One region of the Streptomyces thermocarboxydovorans genome, then DNA from elsewhere that is predicted to be linked to it. Evidence: riboswitches for the same ligand, from Rfam matches in the RefSeq annotation. Region 1 holds a riboswitch; each other region holds the start of a gene.
The links. Region 1 has a riboswitch for cyclic di-AMP ahead of ABD198_RS05650 (transglycosylase SLT domain-containing protein). Riboswitches for the same ligand answer to the same signal wherever they lie in the genome.
Positions count from the first base shown of each region.

Region 2: another riboswitch for cyclic di-AMP. It lies ahead of ABD198_RS22790 (C40 family peptidase); the one in region 1 lies ahead of ABD198_RS05650 (transglycosylase SLT domain-containing protein).
Region 3: another riboswitch for cyclic di-AMP. It lies ahead of ABD198_RS03995 (M23 family metallopeptidase); the one in region 1 lies ahead of ABD198_RS05650 (transglycosylase SLT domain-containing protein).
Region 4: another riboswitch for cyclic di-AMP. It lies ahead of ABD198_RS28575 (M23 family metallopeptidase); the one in region 1 lies ahead of ABD198_RS05650 (transglycosylase SLT domain-containing protein).

Region 1 is NZ_BAAAGU010000008.1:121,514-126,776, forward strand. Features, by position in the region: gene ABD198_RS05635 (glycosyltransferase family 2 protein) at 1-622, opposite strand, end outside; gene ABD198_RS05640 (GNAT family N-acetyltransferase) at 688-1,800, opposite strand; gene ABD198_RS05645 (HAD family hydrolase) at 1,967-2,866, shown strand; gene ABD198_RS05650 (transglycosylase SLT domain-containing protein) at 2,944-3,429, opposite strand; cyclic di-AMP (ydaO/yuaA leader) riboswitch at 3,434-3,600, opposite strand; gene ABD198_RS05655 (polyprenyl synthetase family protein) at 4,212-5,222, shown strand.
Region 2 is NZ_BAAAGU010000051.1:24,135-29,397, reverse strand. Features, by position in the region: gene ABD198_RS22800 (ATP-dependent Clp protease proteolytic subunit) at 1-380, shown strand, start outside; gene ABD198_RS22795 (hypothetical protein) at 388-696, shown strand; cyclic di-AMP (ydaO/yuaA leader) riboswitch at 1,085-1,266, shown strand; gene ABD198_RS22790 (C40 family peptidase) at 1,270-1,743, shown strand; gene ABD198_RS22785 (ATP-binding protein) at 1,920-2,381, opposite strand; gene ABD198_RS22780 (helix-turn-helix domain-containing protein) at 2,593-3,453, shown strand; gene ABD198_RS22775 (DUF397 domain-containing protein) at 3,463-3,696, shown strand; gene ABD198_RS22770 (8-amino-7-oxononanoate synthase) at 3,800-4,927, opposite strand; gene bioB (biotin synthase BioB) at 5,074-5,263, shown strand, end outside.
Region 3 is NZ_BAAAGU010000006.1:33,188-38,450, reverse strand. Features, by position in the region: gene ABD198_RS04005 (M16 family metallopeptidase) at 1-1,250, shown strand, start outside; gene ABD198_RS04000 (M16 family metallopeptidase) at 1,247-2,635, shown strand; cyclic di-AMP (ydaO/yuaA leader) riboswitch at 2,893-3,058, shown strand; gene ABD198_RS03995 (M23 family metallopeptidase) at 3,071-3,844, shown strand; gene ABD198_RS03990 (GntR family transcriptional regulator) at 4,072-4,770, shown strand; gene ABD198_RS03985 (HPr family phosphocarrier protein) at 4,950-5,231, opposite strand.
Region 4 is NZ_BAAAGU010000090.1:8,505-13,767, forward strand. Features, by position in the region: gene ABD198_RS28570 (PrsW family intramembrane metalloprotease) at 1-368, shown strand, start outside; gene ABD198_RS28575 (M23 family metallopeptidase) at 597-1,607, opposite strand; cyclic di-AMP (ydaO/yuaA leader) riboswitch at 1,620-1,776, opposite strand; tRNA gene ABD198_RS28580 (tRNA-Met) at 2,153-2,226, opposite strand; gene ABD198_RS28585 (dihydrofolate reductase family protein) at 2,263-3,390, opposite strand; gene ABD198_RS28590 (response regulator) at 3,691-4,350, opposite strand; partial or broken gene ABD198_RS28595 (HAMP domain-containing sensor histidine kinase) at 4,734-5,263, opposite strand, start outside.

The DNA of each region.
Region 1 (5,263 bases):
CGAAGGGGACGGTGAGTTCGGTGAGCCAGCGGGGATCGGCGATGACGTCGTCGTCGGTGAAGGCGACCACCTCGCCCCGGGCCACGGCCAGCCCCGCGTTGTGGGCGACGGCGAGCCCGGGAACCGGCTCGCGGACATAGCGCACGCGCTCCCCGTACTTCCGGTGCACCAATTCTTTTGTCTCGTCGGTGACGGGCGCGTTGTCGACCACCACGATCTCGAAATGCGGGTGGTCCTGGGCGAGCAGCGAGTCCAGCGCACGGGCCAGCTGCCCGGTCCGCTCCCGGGTCGCCACCACGACCGAGGCGTGCAGCGGTGCGGCGTCGCGGGCCGGGGCCCGCTCGCTCCAGGAACCCCCGGACCCGGCGAGCACCCGCCGCGCGGCCGACGTCAGCACCGCCCGCGGATCGGCCCCCTCCGGCACCCGCTCCAGGAACGTTCCGGCCGGCACGCCCTCCCGTCTGACCAGCACGAACACCTCGCCGGCGGTGACCGGTGGGCTGCCCGGTCCGGGCCGGAGCGTCGCCTGTTCACCCTCGCCCAGATCCACCTCGGCGACCTGCACCGCTCCGATGGACAGGAACCTCCGGATCTCCTCCTGCGTACGCGATGCACGAAACATCGACGATGTGCGCGATGTGCGCGATGTGCGGGACATGAACCCTCCCCCTCCTCATGACCCCCTCGTCACCGGCGGCGGCCGGCGCGCAGCCGTCCCGCGCCGCGCAGCCGTCCCGCGCCCCGCAGGGCACGCGAGGCCAGCGACGCCACCCGCGGGTGGTCGCGGACGAACGCATGGGCGCGGCGCACCGGTTCGCGGCTCAGCCAGTGCAGGGCGGCACCCGCACCGGGACGCAGCGCCGCCCCCTCGTAGACGGCGAGTTCACCGGTCTTCAGCGAGTCCTTGTACTCGGCGGGGCCGCGCCCCATGTCGAGCAGGCCGATGCCCTCGGCCGCCGCCGCCTCGGCCATCCGCAGGTGCAGCACCAGACCCGGCGAGTACTTCGCGAACGCCGGGTCGTACGCCGGGAACCAGCAGGACAGCACGGACGACGAGCGCAGCCCGAAGTGCGCGGCCACCGGCCGCCCGTCGGCGTACAGGACCGACAGCGTGCCCGTGCACTCGGGCGCACGGGTCCCGGCGAGCCGGCCGACCAGCCGGGTGATCCACTCCTGGGCGAACCGGTCGCGCCGCCCCGTCCTGCGGTACTGCGCCGACTTCCACTCCATCAGCGTGCGCAGCACCGCCGGGTCGCGTTCGTCGAACACGAACCGCACGGGTCCGACCTGGCGGCCCAGCCTGCGCTCCTTGGCCAGCGTGGTCTTCAGGAACTTCGGCGACTGGGTGCGCAGCACCGACTCGTAGGTGTCGTAGCCCTTCGCCACGTCGATGACGAAGGTGGCGTGCTCCTCGGCCGCGTACGGCAGGAAGAGCCGCTGCTCGGGCTCCAGGTTGTCGAAGGCGAAGGTCGACACCGAGCAGGCCCGCAGCAGTTCGGCGGTGTCCTGGACCAGGCCCGGACGCAGGATGGCGCCCTGGCAGTCCGACACCCCGAGCCCGATGGCCCGTCCCTGGCCGAGCGGCCCGCGTTCGAACGGCAGGAAGCCGGCCGGTTCGGTCCCCTCGTACAGCACCGCCACCCGGGCGCCCGGCCGCACCAGGCCCACCGCCGCGGTGAACTCCGGTTCCATGAACGGGTTGCGCGGTAGCTCGGCGGCCGCGCGCAGCTCCCGCCAGCGTTGCCGCTCCCCCTCGCCGAGATCCTCCGGCCTCAGTACGTGCACACGTCCACTGCTCACCTGACCCCCCGATCAAGTCCCCCCTGGACACTTGGAAGGTACCGCCCGGGAGGGCATGGACGGTAGGTAGCAGACCATCTTGTTGCCAAGCGGTGCACAAGCCATGGGGTACGGGCGTACCGGACGGCGGTGAGAAGCACCGGCGTGTTGTCCGTATTCTCTGATCATGGCCGCACCCACCGCATATTCACTCATCGCCACCGACCTGGACGGGACGCTGCTGCGCGGCGACGACACCTTGTCCGCCCGGTCCCTCGCAGCGCTCGCGCGGGTGGCGCGGGCCGGTGCCCGGCACCTCGTGGTGACGGGCCGCCCGGCCCCCCGGGTGCGGCCCCTGCTGGAGGCCCTCGGCTGCACGGGGCTCGCCGTGTGCGGACAGGGTGCGCAGGTGTACGACGCGGGCGCGGACCGGCTGGTGTGGTCCGTCACCCTGGACCGGGAACTGGCGGAGACCGCGCTGGGCAAGATCGAGGCCGAGGTGGGGGAGGTCTACGCGGCGGTCGACCAGGACGGCGTGGACGGGCTGACCCTGATCGAGCCGGGCTACCGGATGCCGCACCCCACGCTGCCCGCCGTGCGGGTCGGCCGGCGCGACGCGCTGTGGACCCGGCCGATCAGCAAGGTGCTGCTGCGCCACCCCGAGCTGACCGACGACGAGTTGGCGGCGACCGCCCGTGCGGTGGTCGGTCCGCTCGCCACGGTGACCATGTCCGGGCCGGGGACCGTGGAGCTCCAGCCGTGTGGTGTGACGAAGGCGACAGGGCTGGCGCTGGCGGCCGAGCGGCTCGGGCTGGGCCCGGAGCGGACGCTGGCGTTCGGTGACATGCCGAACGACATCCCCATGTTCGACTGGGCGGCCCGGGGCGTCGCCATGGCCAACGCGCACCCGGAGCTGAAGGCGGTGGCCGACGAGGTCACCACGACGAACGAGGACGACGGCGTGGCCGTCGTCCTCGAGCGTCTGTTCCCGGAGACCGGGTGCCACCTGCCCCAACAGGTGCCGGCCCGGTGCGATTCCGGATTCGCGTCCTCGTCCGCCGAGAGGACGCTTCTGTCGTCCCAGTAGGGAATCTCAGCAGCGTCCCGGTGGGCGGTCGGCGGCTCCCCAAAGCCGTCCGGGCCCTCCGGGGGTGGGTCCTCGGCTCAGTACGCGCCGAAGACGTTGTCGATGGAGCCGTAGCGGTCGGCGGCGTAGTTGCAGGCCGCCACGATGTTCGCGACCGGGTCGAACGGGTCGAAGGCGGTGCCCGGCACGTGGTAGGCCGCGAAGGTCGGGTCGATGACCTGCAGCAGGCCCTTGGACGGGGTGCCCTTGGCGGCGTTGGAGTCCCAGTTGTTGATGGCGTTCGGGTTGCCGGACGACTCGCGCATGATGTTGCGGTAGATGCCGTCGTAGGAGCCCGGGATGCCATGCTGCTGCATGATCGACAGCGCCTCGCGGATCCAGCCGTCGAGGTTGTTCGGGTACGCCGTCGAGGTGGCGGCAGCCGGGGCGGCGGCCGGGGCCGCGGAGGCGCTGGTGGCGCCGATGAGCGGCAGGGCGAGCACGGCGGCGCCGGTGCCGGCGACGGCGAGGGTACGGGCGAGACGGCGGCCGCCGAAGCGGCGGGTCATACCGGTTGCAGGCATGTTCGTGTGTCCTCTCCTACGCCTGCGAGGTGAGCTGTCGGGTTCGGGCTGGGAGAGTGCCCGGCCGTGCCCCTTCGGGCATGGCTTCACCCCTAGCCGTTCCGGACGGATGTCCGGCCCGGCGACTTACCTGGGTCCCCCGCTCCTGCCGTGCGTGAGTGATCGACGATCGGTGGTGCGGGCGGCGGCAGGATTCGGCGTCCGCCCGGCAGGCCGGGAACGTATGCGAGAGCACATGTCAGGAACAAGTGCGGTCATCACAGAAGTGGTCATTTGATCTTGCCCTGGGGTGATTTGCGCACTTGATCCTTTGCTGGCGCCAAGGGTCAACTCCGGTGCGGGGATGGGGAGAAGGGGCGCGGACGGGTGTGGGGGTGGTGAGGTTCCAGGCGTGAGGCACTTCACTGAGGGGGTGGGGTGGGAGCATATTTCGTCAAGAGGAATTCGCCTGGTAATTGCGGCAAATCGGGCACCGAGGCGGGCAGGATGGTGGGTGTGGCGATGTGAGGTGCTCGGTGGTGCGAGGTGGAGTGCTCGGCAGGGGGCCCGTGGGGGCCCGACAGGGCGGAATGGGGTGCTCGGTGATGCTCCGTGATGCTCCGTGGGACGCGTTGTGATCAAACCATCAGGAATGCGGCGGTGTGATCCGGTCGGCCCCGGCGGGTAACCCCGGGCGCTGGTGGTGATCGAAACGTGACCGGATACGCTGACTTGAGTGGCGACAGCGACCTATCGACAAACCGTGTAATCGGCAGTAGACACCAGCAGACAGGAGACCCCTCGTGACCGTCGTCGGGCCGTTCGGGCTGAGCGTGCGGGACCAGGCTCTCGAAGCCGATGTCCAGGCCGGATTGACGGCTGTCGAGGAAGGGCTGCTCGAGGCCACCAAGAGCGAGGTGCCCTTCATCACAGAGGCCGCGCAGCATCTGGTGCGGGCCGGGGGCAAGCGATTCCGGCCACTGCTGGTGATGCTTTCCGCACAGTTCGGTGACCCGTACGCGCCGGGGGTCGTGCCGTCGGCGGTTGTGGTGGAACTCACTCACCTCGCCACGCTGTACCACGACGACGTGATGGACGAGGCGGCCGTGCGGCGCGGCGTTGCCAGCGCGAACACGCGGTGGGGCAACTCGGTGGCGGTGCTCACCGGCGACTTCCTCTTCGCGCGGGCCTCGCACATCCTGGCCGACCTCGGGCCGGAGGCGGTGCGGGTGCAGGCCGAGGCGTTCGAGCGGCTGGTCACCGGGCAGATCCTGGAGACGGCCGGGCCGCAGGACGGGCGGGACCCCGTCGACCACTACCTGGACGTGCTCGGCGGGAAGACCGGGTCGCTGGTGGCCGTGTCCTGCCGGTTCGGGGCGATGATGTCCGGTGCCGACGAGACGGTGGTGGACGTCCTGACCCAGTACGGCGAGCGGCTGGGGGTCGCCTTCCAGCTGGCGGACGATGTGCTGGACATCGCCTCGGACTCGCACGAGTCGGGGAAGACGCCGGGGACGGATCTCCGGGAGGGGATCGCCACGCTGCCGGTGCTGCGGCTGCGGGAGCGGGCGGCACAACTGGGGCTGGCGGAGGATCTGGCGCTGTGCGAGCTGCTGGACTCCGACCTCACGGATGACGCACGGCACGCCGAGGCGCTGCGTCTGCTGCGGGCGCACCCGGCGCTGGAGCAGGCCCGCCGCGACACGGTCCGCTTCGCCGAGGAGGCGCGGGCGGCCCTGGCCCCCCTCCAGGAATGCGACGCCAAGGCAGCCCTCGAGCAACTCTGCGACGCGGTCGTCCACCGCGCCGGCTGACCCCCGGTGGGGTGCGCTTTCTTCCTGCCTGCGGGCCGGCG
Region 2 (5,263 bases), on a different contig from region 1:
ACGACACGCTGCAGTACGTGAACTGCGACGTGGAGACGATCTGCCTCGGGCAGGCGGAGGGTGCCGCGGCGCTGCTGCTGGCCGCCGGGACACCGGGCAAGCGGTACGTGCTCCCCGGGGCGCGCATGGTGCTGCGGCAGCCGGCGCTCACGGAACCGGTGGAGGGGCAGGCCAGCGATCTGGCCATCCAGGCCGAGGAACTGAACCGCATCCGGGCCCGCATGGAGGAGATCCTGGTCCGGCACACGGGACGCAGCGCGGAGCAGGTCCGCTCCGACACGGAGCGGGACACCGTGCTCGACGCGCCGGCGGCGGTGGACTACGGCCTCGCGGACCGCATCGTGGCCAGCCGCAAGGGCACGCGTCCCGGCACGAGGTGAACCGCCGATGCTGCCACCCGAACTTCCCCCGCTGCCCGCACTGACCCGCGCCGAGGCGGAGTTGATCGACCGTTATCTCGAAGTCGTCGATCTGCTCGGCCGGATCAACCCGGCGCACGCGGGCGAGACCTACCGCGGACTGCGCGCCGCCCAGGCCCTGGTGGGCAAGGCGGCCGCGCTGCGCGACGCCCTGGCGCTGATGCACCGGCGCGGCGAGACCGAGCTGCACTCCGCCACGCTGGCCCGCGCGCTGCGGGTGCTGGACGGCGAACGCCGCACCGCCCGCGTGACCTTGCCGCCGGTCTCCACGCGCTGACACCGGCTGACCGACCGCCGGAGACCCCGGCACCGGCGGAGCCGATGTCCGCGGCGCCGACACCGACACGTTCAACCGGAGTTGAAACGGACCAAACGGCGTACCCCCATCCGGCGTAGCGAAACCATGAGTTTGCGGGGTGCCGAAGTTGCGTCCGGGGGTGCGGGCGGAGGGCGGAACGGAATATTCCGCCCCTGGTCCGGGGCGCGTTGGCGCCCCGGACCGGACTCTGTCCGCACACGTGTCCACCCGAACGGGTGAGTGGTGAGTAACAACACAAATCCCCGGTTCCGTTGGGAAATAGGGCGGGCCATGGGTCAAGATCCGTAACTGACGACAAGACCCCGCCGCAGCGGCGGGGCGATCCGGGCGGACGCCGAGTCCTGCCGCCGCCCGGATGCCCGGTCGACAGGAAGTGGATCGGCAGGAGTGGAGGACCCAAGCACGACGGGTTGCCGGAACCGCGAGGTTCCGAGCAGCCCTTGGGGTGAAGCCGCACATGTGCGGCCGGGCCACTTCGCCAGCCCGAATCCGACAGGTCATCCTTCACAGGCGGCTGACGAAGGGTTGCGCATGACTGCGCTCAATCGTGTCCCGTCTCTGATGGCCCGGGCCGGTACGGCCTCGGCCCTCACTCTCGCCGCCGTGGGCGGCACCATCGTGATCCCCGGCGCCGCCTCGGAGGCGGCCGCCGCAAGCCTGGGCACCAAGGCCCTGAAGGTCGCGGCCTCCAAGAAGGGCTCGCCCTACCAGTGGGGAGCCGCCGGGCCTTACCGATTCGACTGCTCCGGGCTCACCCTGTACTCGTTCAAGAAGGCCGGCAAGAAGCTGCCGCGCACCGCGGCCCAGCAGTACAACAACACGCGCCACATCTCCGCCTCCAAGCGCAGGGCGGGAGACCTGGTGTTCTTCCACTCGGGCCGCAGCATTTACCACGTCGGCATCTACGCGGGCAAGGGCAAGATCTGGCACGCCCCCAAGACCGGGGACGTCGTGCGACTGCAGAAGATCTGGACCAGCAGCGTCTATTACGGCCGGGTCAAGTAATCACGAGGGCGGCGGCGCGGGAACGCGTCGCCGCCCTGCCATTCCCTCCTCCGCCCTGCCTTTTCCCTCCTCCCGCCCTGCCTTTCCCTCCTCCGCGGTCTCCGGCTCCATGCTCTCCGCGGAGTTCTCCCCACGATCCGCGTGGCCGCGGGCTTCACCGGCTCCGGATGCCCCCTTCAGGGCTCGGGCTGACCGGTCGTGGCGACCGGCTCGGCGGGGGCGGCGGTCCACGGCAGTTCCACCAGGACGGTCTTGCCGCCCTCCCTGGTGCGGCGGACGCGCAGCCGGCCGCCGCACTCCGCGGTCAGCCAGCGGATGATGACCAGGCCGCGGCCGTTGTCCTGCTGGACCGCCGCCGGCAGCCGCTTGGGCAGCCGGGGATGACTGTCGGTCACCCCGATGCACAGCCGCTCGTCCCGGTCGAGGACCAGTCGCACCGTGAACGTGGGCGACTGCCCGAACGTGTGCTGCACGGCGTTGGTGGCCAGTTCGGAGACGATCAGCCGTACCGTGTCCGACACTTCCGTGTCCTCGGGCATGCCCCATTCCGCCAGCGTGCCCACCACATGGGTGCGGGCCGCGGCGACCGAGGCCGGATCGCTCGGCAGAGTGACGGATGCTTCCAGATGGTCTGCCATGGCGACGTCGTCCCTTTCCACGGGACCGCAGTCCGACACGGAGCGGATGGTTCGAGTACGGTCCCGCACTGGTGCTTCGTCGCCAGAGTGCCATCACCGCACGGCGCACGGCAGCGATCCACCGGGATATGCATATATCTGTCGCTCAAAGCGGTGAACTCTACGACGGGAGACCGTATTTGGGCGGCCCCGAGGGAGTAAGGGGAGGCCCATGCAGCACGGTCCCGCGGTGCGCCGCCGCAAGCTGGGCGCCGAACTGCGCGCGCTGCGTACCTCGGCGGGGCTCACCAGCGGCGAGGCGGCCCGGCTGGTGGGCTGGCACCAGTCGAAGGTGAGCCGGATCGAGACCGGAACGAGCGGGGTGAAACCGGCCGACGTCCGGTTACTGCTCGACACCTACGGTGTGTCCGATCCGCAGCTGCGCCAGCTGCTGCTGGTGCTGGCCGGCTCCGGCGACGGCGGGGGCCGGCATCACTGGTGGCAGGCGTACCGGGGCGTACTGCCGCCGACCTACCGGGACTTCATCAGCCTGGAGTCACAGGCGAGCGCCATGCGCACCCTGGAGACCACCGTGGTCCCCGGTCTGCTGCAGACGCCCGAGTACGCGCGGGCGGTCACCGCAGCCGCCCTGGAAGGGACCTCGGAGGAACGGCTGGACGCGCTGGTGGAGGTGCGGCTGGCGCGGCAGGACGTGCTGCGGGCCGTTCCCCCGCTGGAGCTGAGCGCGGTGCTGGACGAGGCGGTGCTGCGCCGGGAGGTGGGCGGCCCCGGTGTGATGGCCCGTCAGCGCCAACGGCTGATCGAGGCGGCCCGGTTGCCCCATGTCAGGCTGCAGGTGCTGCCGTTCTCGGCCGGGGCGCACATCGGCGTCACGGGCCCTTTCGTCATCTTTTCGTTTTCGCGCACTTCCGATCTGGACGTGGTTGTTCTCGACCACTTGACGAGTAGCCTCTATCTGGAGCGGAAAGAAGACCTCAGGGCGTACACGGAGGCCTTCAACGCCCTTTCCATCCACGCCCTTTCGCCCGAGGACTCGTTGGATTTCATCGCCGGGACAGCCGCCGGCGTGTAAGGAGGCATGATGCCTGCACCGCCTCGGACCATTTCCTCCCTCTCCTCCAGCACCGAACTGCACGGCGTGCGGTGGCTGCGCAGCAGCTACAGCACGGGCGCGAACAACTGCGTCGAGACGGCCGCACCGGCCACCGGCCGCGCGGCCGGACTGCTCGCCGTGCGCGACTCCAAGGATCCGGCCGGACCCGCACTGCTCTTCTCCCGCGGGAGCTGGGCGCGGTTCCTGACCACGATCAGCTGATCCGCCGATCCTCTGGGACCAGCTGATCCGCTGAACTCCGCGACCTGGTGGCCGACGCCACCGGTCCCCCGCATCGGACGACGCACGGCCGTGCCACGCCGACTCACGGTCGCGTCTCGCCGATCACCTGTACAGCGCGATCGATCTCCGCCCCGGAGAGGTCGGCGCGGGCGGTCAGTCTGAGCCGTGAGATGCCGTCGGGCACGGAAGGAGGACGGAAACAGCCCACGGACAGACCGGCCGCCCGGCAGTCGGCCGCCCACCGTACGGCCTGCTCCGGGGACGGGGCGCGCACCGAGACCACCGCGGCGTCCGGGCGCACCCCCTCGAGCCCCAGCGCCGTCAGCCGGGTGTGCAGCTCCCGCGCCACGGCGCCCGCCCGCGCCGCCCGTTCCGGCTCACGGCGCAGCAGCCGCAGGGCCGCCAGGGCCGCGCCCGCGGCCGCGGGGGCGAGCCCCGTGTCGAAGATGAACGTCCGGGCCGCGTTGACCAGATGCTCCACCACCCGGGCCGGGCCCAGCACGGCTCCGCCCTGGCTGCCCAGCGACTTGGACAGCGTCACGGTCACCACCACGTCGTCCGCGCCGGCCAGGCCCGCCGCGTGCGGGGCGCCGCGCCCGCCCTCGCCCAGTACACCCAGACCGTGCGCGTCGTCGGCCACCAGGCCCGCGCCGTACTCCCGGCAGGCGGCGACGAGGCCGGCGAGCGGTGCCGCGTCGCCGTCCACCGAGAAGACCGTGTCCGACACCGCGATGGCCGGCCCGTCGTGCCCGGACAGGGCCTTGCCCACCGCGTCGGGGTCGGCGTGCGCCGCGATCCGGGTGGTGCCCCGGGCCAGCCGGCAGCCGTCGATCAGGGAGGCGTGGTTGCCCGCGTCCGAGACGATCAGCGAACCGTGCGGGGCCAGCGCGGTGACGGCGGCCAGGTTGGCCGCGTACCCGGAGGAGAAGACCAGGGCCGCCTCGAAGCCGCAGAAGTCCGCCAGCTCGCGCTCCAGCTCGGCGTGCAGCTCGGTGCTGCCGGTGACCAGCCGGGACCCCGTGGCGCCCCCTCCCCAGGTCCGTGCGGCCCGCGCGGCACCCTCGACGACCTCCGGGTGACGGGCCAGACCCAGGTAGTCGTTGCTCGCCAGGTCGAGCAGCGGCGTATCGGCGGCGCGCGGACGCAGCGTCCGTACGAGTCCGGCGCGGCGGCGCAGCCGCGCCTGCTCGTCGATCCAGCCGAACGCCATGGGTCCTCCGGGCTTTTGTAGGCAGTGCACAGACATTAGCGGCACGCCGGGCGGGGCACGGTGTGGCAATACCCACACCGCCATCCGGCTCTGTTGTACGAACTCTCCTTGGCCTCGGACCGTCCGGTAGGACAGGATCGGCTCTCATGGACCTGCTGAACACGCTGGTGGACAAGGGGCTTCGGCGCGAGACGCCGACCCGCGAGGAAGCGCTGGCCGTCCTGAGGACGACCGACGACGAGCTGCTCGACGTGGTGGCCGCGGCCGGAAAGGTGCGCCGGCACTGGTTCGGGCGACGGGTGAAGCTCAACTATCTCGTCAACCTCAAGTCCGGCC
Region 3 (5,263 bases), on a different contig from region 1:
TCTGGTACGACGTCGGTTCACGCCACGAGGTCAAGGGACGCACCGGCCTGGCTCACCTTTTCGAGCACCTGATGTTCCAGGGTTCCGCCCAGGTGAAGGGCAACGGACACTTCGAGCTGATCCAGGGGGCCGGCGGCTCCCTCAACGGCACGACCAGCTTCGAGCGGACCAACTACTTCGAGACCATGCCCGCCCACCAGCTGGAGCTCGCCCTCTGGCTGGAGGCCGACCGCATGGGCTCCCTGCTCGCCGCCCTGGACGAGGAGTCCATGGAGAACCAGCGGGACGTCGTCAAGAACGAGCGCCGCCAGCGCTACGACAACGTCCCCTACGGCACGGCCTTCGAGAAGCTGACCGCCCTCGCCTACCCGGAGGGCCACCCCTACCACCACACGCCCATCGGCTCGATGGCGGACCTGGACGCGGCCACCCTCGAGGACGCCCGCCAGTTCTTCCGCACCTACTACGCGCCGAACAACGCGGTGCTCTCCGTGGTCGGCGACATCGACCCCGAGCAGACGCTGGCCTGGATCGAGAAGTACTTCGGCTCCATCCCCGCGCACGACGGCAAGCCCGAGCCCCGCGACGGCTCCCTGCCCGACGTGATCGGCAAGGAGCTGCGCGAGGTCGTCGAGGAGGAGGTCCCCGCGCGTGCGCTGATGGCCGCCTACCGGCTGCCCCACGACGGGACCCGCGCCTGCGACGCGGCCGACCTGGCGCTCACCGTCCTCGGCGGCGGCGAGTCCTCCCGCCTGTACAACCGGCTGGTGCGGCGCGACCGCACCGCCGTGGCGGCCGGGTTCGGCCTGCTGCGGCTGGCCGGGGCCCCCTCGCTCGGCTGGCTGGACGTGAAGGCCTCCGGCGACGTGGAGGTGCCGGTGATCGAGGCCGCCATCGACGAGGAGCTGGCGCGGTTCGCCGAGCACGGCCCCACCCCCGAGGAGATGGAGCGCGCCCAGGCCCAGCTGGAGCGCGAGTGGCTGGACCGGCTCGGCACGGTCGCCGGCCGCGCCGACGAACTGTGCCGCTACGCCGTCCTGTTCGGCGACCCGCAGCTCGCCCTGACGGCCGTGCAGCGCGTCCTGGACGTGACGGCCGAGGAGGTCCAGGAGGTCGCCGAGGCCCGCCTGCGGCCGGACAACCGCGCGGTGCTCGTCTACGAGCCCGTCGCCACGGAAGAGAGCGCCGAGGGCGTGGAGGAAGCCGCTGCCCTCGCCGGCAGCGACGAGATCGAGGAGGCGGCGAAGTGACCGAGCTCGCCACGATGGAGTTTCACCCCCAGCCGCAGGCGGGCGAGGCCAAGCCGTGGGCCTTCCCGGCCCCCGAGCGCAGCGCGCTCGGCAACGGCCTGACCGTGCTGCGCTGCCACCGCCCCGGCCAGCAGGTCGTCGCCGTCGAAGTGCTGCTCGACGCGCCCCTGGACGCCGAGCCGGCCGGCCTCGACGGCGTCGCCACGATCATGGCGCGCGCCTTCTCCGAGGGCACCGACAAGCACTCCGCCGAGGAGTTCGCCGCCGAGCTGGAGCGCTGCGGCGCCACCCTGGACGCGCACGCCGACCACCCGGGCGTCCGCCTGAGCCTGGAGGTCCCCGCCTCCCGGCTGGCCAAGGGCCTGGGCCTGATCGCCGACGCGCTCCGGGCGCCCGCCTTCGCCGACAGCGAGGTCGAACGCCTGGTGCGCAACCGGCTCGACGAGATCCCGCACGAGCTGGCCAACCCCTCCCGCCGCGCCGCCAAGGAGCTCTCCAAGGAGCTGTTCCCGGCCGACTCCCGCATGTCGCGCCCCCGCCAGGGCACCGAGGAGACCGTCGCAGGCATCGACTCCAAGGCCGTACGCGCCTTCTACGACCGGCATGTCCGCCCGGCCACGGCGACCGTGGTGGTCGTCGGCGACCTCACCGGCGTCGACCTCGACGCGCTGCTCGGCGACACGCTGGGCACCTGGACCGGCTCCACGGCCCAGCTGCGGCCCGTCCCGCCGGTGATCGCGGACGACACCGGCCGCGTGGTGATCGTGGACCGCCCCGGCGCCGTCCAGACCCAGCTGCTGATCGGCCGGACCGGCCCCGACCGGCACGACCGCGTCTGGCCCGCGCAGGTGCTGGGCACCTACTGCCTCGGCGGCACCCTGACCTCCCGCCTGGACCGCGTGCTGCGCGAGGAGAAGGGCTACACCTACGGCGTCCGGGCGTTCACCCAGGTCCTGCGGTCCGCGCCGGACGGCACCGGCGCCGCGATGCTCGCCATCAGCGGCTCCGTGGACACCCCCAACACCGGCCCGGCGCTGCAGGACCTGTGGACCGTGCTGCGCACCCTCGCCGCGGAGGGGCTCACCGACGCCGAGCGGGACGTCGCCGTGCAGAACCTGGTCGGGGTGGCGCCGCTGAAGTACGAGACCGCCGCGGCCGTCGCGAGCACCCTCGCCGACCAGGTCGAGCAGCATCTGCCGGACGACTACCAGGCCGAGCTGTACCGGCAGTTGGCCGCCACCGGCACCGTGGAGGCCACCGCCGCGGTGGTGAACGCCTTCCCGGTGGACCGTCTGGTGACCGTGCTCGTCGGTGACGCGGCGCAGATCAAGGCGCCCGTGGAGGCCCTCGGCATCGGTGAGGTCACCGTCGTGAGCGCCGAGTAGACGCCCGTGCGGGCGGCGAGTTGACGGTGCTTTGACACCGGGCGGACGGCGCGCCGGACGCCTCTCCGCGGCGCGCGCGGGTGAGCCCTGGTGGCGGAAACGTCACCAGGGCTCACTTATGCCCGGATTGAGGCGGAGGGGGCCTGTCTGCCCTGTGGGATGCGCTACAAAAACCGGGATCCGTTTGGGAATTGAAACTCGCCCCGTTTAGCGTCGTGCGGGCTGTTCGTCAGGCAGTGCGCCGCACCCGCGGCACCGGACAGTCATCGCCGAGTCCCCGTACGGCGCGAGCCAGGGGAGCCGGGGACCCATAGGCAGTCCCTGGGGTGAATCGGACGCCCGCGCGCACCGCGAGGGGGTCCGTAGGAGACCTTCCTGCTCCGAACCCGTCAGCTAACCCGGTAGGCGAGAGGGAAGGAAAGGACCAGTCTGTACATGGCGTTCACCCGCGCCACGGGCAAGCATCGGCGTCCCAGCCGGATCCAGCGCGGCACCGCGCGTGCCGCGGGCATAGCGGCCCTCACCGGCACCGGCGTCGTCGGTTCGCTCGCCGCTCCCGCCTTCGCCGCCGAGCCCGCCGCGGCGCAGACCGGCCTCACCCCCGTCATCGACATGGGCGACACGGTCGCCGACCGGATCGACGCCCAGGCCGCCGCCCAGCACGAGGCGGCGCGCGAGGCCGCCGAGGAGGCAGCCCGCAAGGCCGCCGAGGAGGCCGCCCGCAAGAAGGCGGCCAAGGCGGCCGCCGAGGCCCGGGCCGCCAAGGAGCGCGCCGAGCGCGAGGCCGAGCGCAAGCGCCTCAACACCTTCGTCTCCCCGATCGCCGGCTCCTACGTCTCCACCTCCTACCAGGCCGGCGGCGCCGTCTGGTCCTCCGGCAGCCACACCGGCATCGACTTCCACGCCGCGAGCGGCACCCCCGTCCGGTCCGTCGGCATGGGCACCGTCGTGGAGGCCGGCTGGGGCGGCGCGTACGGCAACCAGGTCGTCATCAAGATGCACGACGGCACCTACACTCAGTACGCCCACCTGTCCTCGATCAGCGTCTCGGCCGGCCAGCAGGTCACCGCGGGCCAGCAGATCGGCAACTCCGGCGCGACCGGCAACGTCACCGGCGCCCACCTGCACTTCGAGGCCCGCACCAGCGCCGAGTACGGGTCCGACATCGACCCGGTCGGCTACCTCCGCGCGCACGGCGTCAAGCTCTGAGAGCACGCCCTTCGTCAAGGTCCGAGAGCGCGCTCCTCGCCTTCCCCCTCCTGGCCCCGGCTCCCCGAGCCGGGGCTTTCGGCTTCCCCGGGGCCGGCCGCGCCCGGTTGTCCAAAAAACAAGTATGAGTTCCGGCTCACCGTCGGAAATTCCTCCGGATTGCAATAGAGTCACGAAACAACACGTCCTTCGTCGGCGTGTCACGAGGATTGAGCCGGAGGTCGGTCATGCGTATTCCCGCGCACTCGGTGTGCACGGCGATCCGGGACGACATCGTCGCCGGTGTATTCGAGCGCGGAAGCCGGCTCACCGAAGAACTCCTCGCCCGCCGCTACGGCGTCTCCCGCGTCCCCGTCCGCGAGGCGCTGCGCACCCTGGAGGCCGAGGGCTTCGTGGTGACCCGGCGGCACGCCGGCGCCTGCGTCGCGGAGCCCACCGAGCAGGAGGCCGCCGACCTGCTGGAGATGCGTCTGCTGCTGGAGCCGCTGGGAGCCGCGCGCGCCGCACAGCGTCGCACGGACGCCCATCTGAAGGTGCTGCGCGGCCTGGTGCGCCTCGGGCAGGAGCGTGCCCGCAGGGGCAGCAGCGATGAACTGCGCTCTCTCGGCAGCTGGTTCCACGAGACGCTCGCCCAGGCCTCCGGCAGCCAGGCGCTGGCCTCGATGCTGACCCAGCTGCGGCACAAGATCGCCTGGATGTACACCCTGGACGCACCGGCCGACCCGGCGGAGTACTGGGCGGAGCACGGCGCGATCGTGGACGCCGTGGCGCGCGGCGACGGCGACCGCGCCCGCTCGCTGACCGCGCAGCACACCGAGCGCACCACCGCCGCGCACCGGCTGCGCACCGCCTCGGGCGGCGATGGCACCGGCGAGCCTGTGAGGAACACGCAACATGCCGTAAACACGACGAGCGCTCGGAATTAACACGGGGGCCGTATACAAAGAGCGCAAGAAATTCGCGGGGGGATTTTTCTGCTGCCCGGAAAGCCCAATAGCTGTGCCGACGGGGGATCGGCCGCCCGGGGGAAATGAAAAGCGAGGGGTCCGCCCGGCGTCCGGGCGGACCCCTCGCTTTGTGCCGCACTCATTCCGCACGGAGGAATTCAGACGGTCTCGGGAAGCTCCTCGAGGCCCTCGGAGACCAGCTTGGCCAGACGGTCCAGAGCGGCGTCCGCGCCCTCGGCGTCGGAGGCGAGGACGACCTCCTCGCCGCCTTGGGCACCCAGACCCAGCACGGCCAGCATGGAGGCCGCGTTGACGGGGTTGCCCCCGGCCTTGGCGATCGTCACCGGGACGCCTGCGGCCGTGGCGGCTCGGACGAAGATGGAGGCGGGGCGGGCGTGGAGACCCTCGGCCCAGCCGACGTTGACGCGGCGCTCAGCCATGTGTTGCTGCCCTTCGGTGTTCCGGGTTGTCT
Region 4 (5,263 bases), on a different contig from region 1:
ACGCGCGCCGGCACGGCGGGAAGGAGGCGGCGCGGGCGGTCGCCGAGTACCAGGCGTTCGCGACCTCGCTGGCGGTGCTGCGTCACCGCGGGCGGCTCGGGCGGGCGCGCGGTGACTTCGTGCAGCGGGAGGGCGAGCTGCTGCGGGAGCTGTGGCACCGGCGGGCGGCTGCCCGGCCCGCCCTGGAGTACGCGGCCCGCGCGACGGCACCGCCGCCTCCGGTGATGGTCTGGCACCCCGGCCCCGGGGCCCCCGCGTACGGCCACGTCCCCGGGCCTGCGCTCGGCCACGGCTACGGCTCCGGCCCCGCGTACCGCCAGGGTCACGGCTACGAGTACGGCTACAGCGGCAATCCGTACCTCGGGTGAGCCGGGCGCATCCGTGGCTCGGGTGAGCCGGGCACGTCCGTGGCTCGGGTGAGCCGGGCGCATCCGTGGCTCGGGTAAGCCGCGCGTCCGCGGCTCGGGTGAGCCGGGCCGATCCGTGACTCGGGTGAGCACGAACGCCGACCGGCAGCCCTGACGTCGGGGGGGCGCCGTCGGGACTGCCGGGGTTCAGGTGATGGCGGTGCGGCTCAGCGGGCCGTACGGATCAGATCAGGGGTTCAGACCCTTGCTGCGCAGCCAGCTCATGGGGTCGATGCCGGAGGCGGAGCCGCCGGGGTGGACCTCGAGGTGCAGGTGGGCACCGGTGACATTGCCGGTGGCGCCGACGCGGCCGATCACATCGCCGGTGTTGACCTTCTGGCCGACGCTGACGCTGATCGAGGACTGGTGGGCGTACCAGATCTCGGTGCCGTCCTCGAGGGTGAGCACCGTCTTGTAGCCGTAGGAGCCGTCCCAGCCGGCGAAGGTGATCGTGCCGGTGTGGACGGCCTTGAGCAGCGTGCCCGTGGGGGCGGCGAAGTCGAGGCCGGTGTGCTGGCCGGAGGACCAGTAGGCGCCGGCCTGACCGAAGGTGGAGCTGATGGTGTAGGAGGAGGTCGGCAGCGTGTACTGCTTGGCCAGCTCGGCGAGGCGCTCGGCCTCGGCCTTCTTCCTGGCCTCCTCCTCCGCCTTCTTCTTGGCGGCCTCGGCCTTCTCCTTGGCCTCGCGCTCGGCCTTGGCGGCGGCCTCGGCGGCCTCCTTCTCCGCGGCGGCGACGGCCTCGGCGGCGGCCTTGCCGGCGGCCTGGTCCTGCTGCTGTTCGACCTGCGCCATGATCCGGGCGCGCAGGGCCTCACCGGCACCCTGCTCGCTGTCGGTGGTGGCGCCGACGCTGCTGAGCGGGGTGGTGGAGCCCTTCGGGGTTTCCTCGTCGGAGATGAGGGAACCCACGTTGGGGAGGTCGGGCATGGAGATGGCGACCGGCGGCTTGCCGGTCTGGGCGCTGGCCATACCGCCGGCGCCGACGGCGGCTATGACACCGACGCCGAGAACGGTGGAGCTGCGGGCGAGTCCCCCGCCGCGCTGCTTGGTGACGCGATGCCGGCCGCGGACCGGGCGGACGGTCTCCGCCGTGGGGTTCCACTCCTCGAAGGGACCTTCGTCGGCGCGGGTGCCGCCGCCGTAGACGAACGTGTCGCTCGGGGTGAACGGGGCCTCGGGGGCAGGCCGGTTGGACGCCACGTGGGCGCACTCCTTTCCTTCCGTCTCCACCTACCGGGTTAGCTGACGGGTTCGGAGCAGGAAGGTCTCCTACGCGCGTATACGAGCCGTGTCTCCACGGCGGCATACGCCCGATTCACCCCAATGTGTGGTTCCCCGGTTCCCTTGCGGGATTCGGCGCGTGAGCACGGAGCCGACTTCTGTGACGGCTGGGACGACCGCGCTGCGTTATCGAACGTTAATAGACGTGAGCCTCGGATTCCAAGCCGTTCCTCTTGATCGTTAAGGATTTTCGCGCGGACTTAAGCGTCATCGACGGGCGAAAACGGGCGAGTTGACCGCGCATCACGGGGGTGCGAGTTTCTGACGTTGTGTCAGATGTTATGCGGAGCGGCGCGGTTCGATTACATGGAGTGATATCTGCGGGGGAGGTCGGGAAACCTCGATGGAGAAACCGAGGGGGTTGAGGAGGGCCGGCGCCGGACACGAAGGGACCAGGGGCGGCAAGAGGTACGGAGAAACGCCGAGGGCCGGAACCCTTTCGGATTCCGGCCCTCGGCCTTCAGTAGCGGGGACAGGATTTGAACCTGCGACCTCTGGGTTATGAGCCCAGCGAGCTACCGAACTGCTCCACCCCGCGTCGGTACTCACCAGTATACGGCATCCGCGCGGGTGGTCAGAACAAGTGGCTGTTCGGGACCTTCGCGCGCTCCTCGTGCTCGGGCAGGACGAGCACCGTGGCCCCTCCCTGCCTGAGCACACCCGAGCCGTCCGCGCCCGGGACGAAGGTGTCCGGCTCGCGCCAGGCGGTGACCACGCGGCGGACACCGGCCTCCAGGATCAGCCGCGAGCAGGACGCCGGCCGGGACGCCCGGCGGGCGCACGGCTCCAGGCTGGAGTAGACCGTCGCGGTCGCCAGCCGGGGGTCCGTCGGGTCGGTCTTGGCCAGCGCGGCCTCCTCCGCGTGCGCCAGCGGATCGCTGCCCTCCCGCGACCAGCCGCGCGCCAGTTCTGTGCCGTCGGCCGCGACGATCACCGCGCCCACGCTGAACGCCGTCTGCGAGGGAGGGCACTGTGCCGCCAGCTCGCAGGCGAGCGCCAGCCAGTGGTGGTCGGCGGCGACGGGCAGCTCGCCGGTGCCGGGCGCGGTGGGCTCGTAGCGCATCAGGACGACGTCGCCGATCTGCCGGGTCTCGCACAGCCGCAGGCGTCCGCCCTGGTAGGAGCCTGGTCCGAAGAGGCGCGGGGCGTCCGGGTCACCGACGAAGAGCGGGGCCAGCACCAGCTGGAGCTCGTCGGCGAGGCCCTGGGTGAGGAGCTGGGTGTGGATCACCCCGCCGCCCTCGACCATCAGCCGCCGCACACCGCGCTCGTCGTGCAGATGGGTGAGCAGGCGGCGCCAGTCGAGCTCCGTGCCGAGCGGCACCACATCGGTGGCCAGGCCGAGGGAGCGGGCCCGCTCGGCCCCCTTGTCCGTGGTGTAGAGGACCTTGTCGCCGCCGGTGTGCCAGAAGGCCGCGGCCGGGTCCAGGTCGCCGGACCCGCTGACGGTGACCTTCAGCGGGTACTCCGGCAGACCGCGTGCCCGGCGGACGGCGCGGCGCTCGGGCGAGTTCACCAGCAGCCGGGGGTTGTCGGCGCGGATGGTGCCGGCGCCGACCAGGATCGCGTCCACCGAGGCCCGCACCTCGTCCACCCGGTCGAAGTCCTCCGGGCTGGACAGCAGCAGCCGCTCGGGGCCGGTGTCGTCCAGATACCCGTCCAGCGAGACGGCGGCGGACAGCAGGACGTAAGGATGGGGCATCGGCGCGCTCCTGGCGAGGGTCGGAGGAACAGCCGGCGGGCTGCTCGCCTCAAGTCTGACAAGCCCGGCGCGCGGACCGGGCACGGGTGGCGAGCGGGGTGCCGCAGCGGCCGCGCATTTCACGGCTTCACGACCCGACGACCGATCGAGCTCACGACCCGGATGGCCCGGTCGAGCTCACGACCCCATGGCCCGATCGAGCTCACGACCCCATGGCTCGGTCGAGCTCACGACCCCATGGCCCGATCGAGCCCTGATCAGGATCCGGCCGGCCCTCACCGGGGTCCGGTCGGGTCCTCATCACGGTTCGATCAGGCCCATCCGGATCGCGTATCTGGTCAGCTCCAGGCGGTCCTTCAATCCGAGCTTGGCCAGCAGATTGGCGCGGTGCCGCTCGACCGTCTTGGGGCTGATGACGAGCAGCTCGGCGATCTGCTGGGAGGTGTAGCCCTCGGCGACCAGCTTGAGGATCTCCTCCTCGCGGTCGGTGATGGCCTTGGCGGGCAGGGTCCGGCCCTCCCGGGCACGGTCCAGGTAGTCGCGGATCAGGGCGTTGACCGCGCCCGGGTAGAGGAAGGGCTCGCCGCGCATGGTGGCGTGGCAGGCCTCCACCAGGTCGCGGTCGGCGACGGACTTGAGCACATAGCCGGAGGCGCCCGCGCCCAGGGCCTCGAAGAAGAACTGCTCGTTGTCGTACATCGTCAGTATCAGGATTCGCGTCTCAGGCATGCTCCGGGAGAGCTCGCGGGTCGCCTGCAGACCGGTGAGCCGGGGCATGGCGATGTCCAGGATGGCCAGGTCGGGCCGGTGGACGCGGGCCTGCTCCAGCGCCTCGGCACCGTCGTCGGCCTCGGCCACCACGGTCAGATCCGGTTCACCGTCGAGGATCAGCCGCACACCGCGGCGCACCAGCGCGTGATCGTCGGCGAGGAGGATGCGGGTGGGGGCGGGGTGGGTCATGGAGCACGTCGTTTCCGCTCGGGGGCTTTTCGGGGGCTGCGGTCACGGGGGCGGGCCGGGCGACCCGGCCCGCCGGTCGGCGGCGGTGTCGGGGGCGGTGTCTGGGGCGGGGCGCCCTCGGCGGCGGAGGCCGGGGCCGGATCGGGGGTCATGCCCCGGGAGACGGCGGGCTCGGCGGCGGGAGCGGCGGGGCTGTCGGCGGTGGCGGCATGGGGAGGGTGACCGGCAGGGCTGTCGGCGGTGGCGGCATGGGGAGGGTGACCGGCAGCGGGAACGGCGGCCGGAGCCGGGCCGGCCATCGCGGCGGGAGCCGGCGCGGGAGTCGCTCCCGGAATCACAGCGGGTGCGGGAGCCGCTCCCGGAATCACGGCGGGCGCGGGGGTCTCCCCCGGCCTCGGGACGGGGACGGTCAGCCGGACCTCGGTGCCGGGGCCACCCCCGGAGGGCGGGCCCACCGTGAGGTGCGCCCCGATGAGCAGCGCGCGTTCACGCATGCCCCGGATGCCCGCGCCCTCCGGGACGTTGCCGATGCCGCAGCCGTCGTCGCGGACCCGCAGCTCCACACCGGCCGGGGTGCGGCGCAGGGTGATCTCGGCGCGGGTGGCGTCGGCGTGCCGGGTGGCGTTGGTGAGGCCCTCCTGTGCGACCCGGTACAGCACCAGCTCGACCTCCTGGCCCAGGCCGGGCAGGTCGGCGTCGAGACGGTGCTGGACGGTGAGGTCGTAGGCGGCGAACTCCGAGGCCAGCGCCTTCAGGGCGCTGACCAGCCCCAGCTCGTCCAGCACACCGGGCCGCAGCCGGCGGGCGATGCGCCGGATCTCGTCCAGGCTCCCCCGGGTGGTCTCCTGCGCCAGCTGCAGCTCCTCGCGCAGTTCGGGCGGGGCGTGGTCGGCGGCCCGCTTCAGCTGGAGCA